2 regions of the Micromonospora sp. NPDC047738 genome follow, and region 2 is predicted to be linked to the other one. Evidence: riboswitches for the same ligand, from Rfam matches in the RefSeq annotation. Region 2 holds a riboswitch; the other holds the start of a gene.
The links. Region 2 has a riboswitch for cyclic di-AMP ahead of ABZ783_RS25710 (hypothetical protein). Riboswitches for the same ligand answer to the same signal wherever they lie in the genome.
Positions count from the first base shown of each region.

Region 1: it holds a riboswitch for cyclic di-AMP, as region 2 does, so the genes downstream of both, ABZ783_RS09015 (transglycosylase family protein) here and ABZ783_RS25710 (hypothetical protein) in region 2, are expected to answer to the same signal.

Region 1 is NZ_JBEYSO010000004.1:178,621-180,814, forward strand. Features, by position in the region: gene ABZ783_RS09010 (YbaB/EbfC family DNA-binding protein) at 1-303, opposite strand, end outside; gene ABZ783_RS09015 (transglycosylase family protein) at 477-1,130, opposite strand; cyclic di-AMP (ydaO/yuaA leader) riboswitch at 1,129-1,303, opposite strand; gene ABZ783_RS09020 (glycoside hydrolase family 3 C-terminal domain-containing protein) at 1,446-1,823, opposite strand; gene ABZ783_RS09025 (LLM class flavin-dependent oxidoreductase) at 1,882-2,194, shown strand, end outside.
Region 2 is NZ_JBEYSO010000019.1:120,164-122,357, reverse strand. Features, by position in the region: gene ABZ783_RS25715 (YibE/F family protein) at 1-1,053, shown strand, start outside; cyclic di-AMP (ydaO/yuaA leader) riboswitch at 1,208-1,338, shown strand; gene ABZ783_RS25710 (hypothetical protein) at 1,344-2,194, shown strand, end outside.

The DNA.
Region 1 (2,194 bases), on a different contig from region 2:
GGCGCTGACCTGGGCGTCGAGGGCGGCGAGGGCAGCGTTGACGGCCAGCACGACCTGCCCGCAGACCGCCTCCATCCCGTCCCCCGCCAGCTCCGGGTCCACCGTCACGGACTCCAGCCGGCCACCCTGGACCACCACGGCCCGGACCCGGCCGTCGGCCGCCGCGCCCTCGGCGCGGAGCAGCTCGCCCGGGTCGCCGTCGGGGTGCTCGGCCGCCCGCGAGCGCATGGCCGACAGCGCCTGCTGCGTCCTGGTGAGCAGCTCGTCGAGGCTTGCGGCCGCGGAGAACGAGTCGTTGGTCATATCCGCGCCTTCTTCACGTCTTTCCGGAGCACCGCGACGATAGCAACCGCCCCCGACCGGGACACCGCGAGCACCCGGGGCCTCGTTCACGAAAAAAGTGGCCATCCCGGGCGGGGATGGCCACTTTTCAGTGCATCAGCGCGCAGTGTGGGGCACCCCACCTGCCAGTAGCGTCAGCGCAGGCGGAGGTGCTGGCCTGGGAAGATCAGGCCCGGGTTGTCGCCGACCACGCGCTTGTTGCGCTCGTAGAGCGCCTGCCAGCCGCCGGCGAGGTGCTTCGCCTCCGCGATCAGCGACAGCGAGTCACCCGACCGGACCGTGTAGGTCGCGCCGCTCGACGCCGGCGCGGTACGCCGGTGGCTGCGGGTCGCCGGCTGGTCGCCGCGGGACGACCGGTCCTTGGTCGCCTTCTTGTGCGACTTCGTGGCGCCGGAGTCCTTGGTGGAGTAGTGCTTGGTCGAGCCGCCCTTCTTGCCGCAGACCGGCCAGGCGCCGATGCCCTGCCCGTCGAGGACCTTCTCGGCCACGGCGATCTGCTCGCTGCGGCTGGCCAGGTCGGCGCGGCTGGCGTACTTCTTACCGCCGTAGCCGTTCCAGGTGCTCTTCGAGAACTGGAGGCCACCGTAGTAGCCGTTGCCGGTGTTGATGTGCCAGTTTCCGCCGGACTCGCACTGAGCGATGGCGTCCCAGTTCACGCTGGATGCGCTGGCCGGCGCGGCCGGCCCGAGGATGGCGGCGGCGCCGGTGGCGGCACCGACGACGAGCGCTCCGACGGCGACACGACGCTGCGTGGTGCGTCGGTGACGTGCGACGTGTTCAGTTGCCATGTGGGTTCCTCCACGCCGACGAGGTGAGCTGTCGGGTTCGGGCCGAGGAGCCCGGCCGCCGGATGGGCGGCTTCACCCCGAGGTGTCGAGCACCGAGGAACATGTGGGTCCCCCGCTCCCGCCTGAGGTCCAGGTACCGACGGGCCGGCGGCGGGATTAGGCGTTACCGGCCCGGGTGTCCGCGATCGCGAACGCAGTCGACATTAGGGATGGTTTCGGATGATCGCCCACTTCTTGTGAAGTTCTTCACCCGGCCGAGCGAAGGCCACACCGTACGAGTTGCGCGCCGTCCACAGGTGCCTTACAAAGCCCCCTTCAGTACGTCAGGCCGAAACCCTGCGGAAAGAGCGGAACCTGCCCGTCGCCGGCGTTGATGGGCTGCTGGCCGACGGAGTTCATCCAGGTCATCGGCAGTTTGCCGGTCGGCGCGTACCCGCCGAAGAGGACGTCGGCAACGCCGGCGCCCTCGGTGCCGGGCAGCCAGGAGGCGAGCAGCGCGGTCCAGTTCGGCAACTCACCGGCGACGTCCAGCGGCCGGCCGGACACCAGCACCACGATCACGGGTACGCCGGCGTTGCGCAGGGTCGCGTACGGCCGCTCGAAGGTGGACGGCCCGCAGGTCCGCCTCGTTGAGTTGGGTGTCCGCCTGGTTATCGCTGCGGTTGCGGGAGCGGGCGCGCGCCGATCCGGCACCGACTACGGTGGCGAGGTCCGGCACGGTCGCCGGGCCCGGGTGCGCAGGCGGAGGAACATGACTGACTACGGACACGAGCTGGCCTTCGGCGGCTTCCTCACCCCCGCCGCCGGCCAGTTCGAGCAGGTGGTGGCGCTCGCCAAGCTCTGCGAGCAGGTCAACCTGGACCTGGTCACCTTCCAGGACCACCCATACCAGCCGGGTTTCCTGGACACCTGGACGCTGATGTCCTATCTCGCGGCCGCGACCAGTCGGATCCGGCTGGCCGGCAACGTGCTCAACCTGCCGCTGCGCCAACCGGTGGTGCTGGCACGCAGCGTGGCCAGCCTGGACCTGCTCACCGGCGGCCGGGTCGAGCTGGGCCTCGGCG
Region 2 (2,194 bases):
ACGGTCGCCGCCGAACAGGGCCCGGACGCCGGCCGGCAGGTCGAGGCACCCCTCCCGTCCGGTCCCGGGGCACCCCGGGTCGAGGTCGGCGACAAGATCATCCTCGTCGAGCTGATGGACCCGGCCGATCCGACGATCAAGACCTACAACATCGCCGAGCACCAGCGCGGCACGCCGCTGGTCTGGCTGGCCGTGCTGTTCGCCGTCGCCATCGTGGCGTTCGGGCGCTGGCGCGGACTGGCCGCGCTGGGCGGCCTGGTGGCGAGCTTCGCCGTGCTGCTCGGCTTCGTGCTGCCCGGGATCGGCGCCGGCCAGCCGCCGCTGCTGGTGGCGATCGTCGGCGCCGCGCTGATCATGTTCGTGGTGCTCTACCTGACCCACGGGATCACCGCCGAAACCTCGGTGGCGGTGCTCGGCACCCTGGGCAGCCTGGTGCTGACCGGCGTCCTCGGCACCCTGGCCACCGCGGCCACCCACCTGACCGGCTACGGCAGCGAGGACGCCACCACGCTGTCGATGTTCCAGCAGAACGTCGACCTGCACGGGTTGCTCCTGGCCGGCATCATCATCGGCTCGCTGGGCGTGCTGGACGACGTCACCGTCACCCAGGCGGCCACGGTCACCGAGCTGGCGAACGCGAACCCGGGGCTGTCCCGGATGCAGCTCTACCGGGCGGCCACCCGGGTGGGCCGCGCGCACATCGCCTCCACCGTCAACACCATCGTGCTGGCGTACGCGGGCGCGTCGCTGCCGCTGCTACTCCTGCTGGTCGCCGACTCGCGACCGGTGGGCGAGATCCTCACCAGCGAGTTCATGGCGCAGGAGATCGTCCGGAGCGCGGTGGCCACGCTCGGCCTGATCGCCGCCGTACCGCTGACCACCGGTCTGGCGGCGGTGGTCCGGACCGCCGGACGGGCCGGCGTCGCGACGGACGCCGGAGCCCGCCCGCCGTCGTCCCGGCCGCCGGCCGAGCGGCACGACGCGCTGGAGGCCCTCGGCGGTGCGGCCGCCGGACGATCCGGACCGGAGAGGAGCACGGAAGCCGCATGGTGATACTCCGCAGCGTGACCGGCCGGCGCGAACGCGACGCTGGTCACGCAGGGCGACGACGAAAACGTGCGATTGGTCGGCTTCCGGACGTAGATCCCCGACCGGGCTCTCGGGTAACCTCGCTGCCGGTAACCGCCGAAGGCGCGCACCGGCGCCAGCGGTACCACCGCCCAATCGCCCTGTGGCGAACCGGGGAACCAGGTACCTGGGGTGAATCCGCGCGAGCGGTAGGGGCCACTTCCGTCCCGAACCCGACAGCTAACCCGGTCGGCGGTCGACGGAAGGGAACCCTGTTGACGGCACCCCTGCGCCGCTGGTTGACACCTGTGGTGGCCGTGCTCACCGCGTTCGCCATCGTCGCCGGGCCCACCCCGGCGCTGGCCGCACCCAACACCCCCAACCCATCGGGCCACGAGGAGGACAACGATCCTCCGCTCATCACCGAGGTCATCGATGCCGCCAATCGCGGCTTCCTGCAGGCCAAGGCGAAGCTGGACAAGTCGAAGCAGCGCCAACTCCAGTTGGCCCTCGAGATCCGGGCGGCGCAGGCCGACCTGGACGCGCTGCGGCCGCAGGTGAGCCAGATCGCCACGCAGTCCTATCGGACCGGCCGGATCGGCGCGATGGCCCTGCTACTGGAGAGCAACGCGCCCGACTCGTTCGTCCAGCGGGCCTCCGCCCTCGACGAGCTGAACCTGATGAACGCGCAGAAGCTCGCCGAGGTCAACGCCGCGAAGAACCGCGCGGAACAGGCCAAGATCGCGCTCGATGCGGAGATCCGCGAGCAGCAGAAGCAGACCAACGCGATGCGGCGCGAGAAGGCCGAGGCGGAGAAGGCCCTGCGGCTGGTCGGCGGGCGGGATTTCACCGCCGGCCTGGTCGCGGCCACCTCCCCGGTCGCCCGGATCGCTCCCGGCCGGACGGCTGACGGGGGGTGGAAGCCCGAGTCACGCAGCGTGAAGGACCCGACCACCTCGGGCTACATCACCCCGCGCACGCTGCACATGTACAAGGAGGTCAAGCGGGCCGGCTTCGACCGCTTCGTGGGCTGTTACCGCCCGGGCGGTCCCTGGGAGCACCCCAAGGGCCGGGCCTGCGACTGGTCGCTACAGCGCAGCGGCTTCTCCCCCTGGCACAACAACGA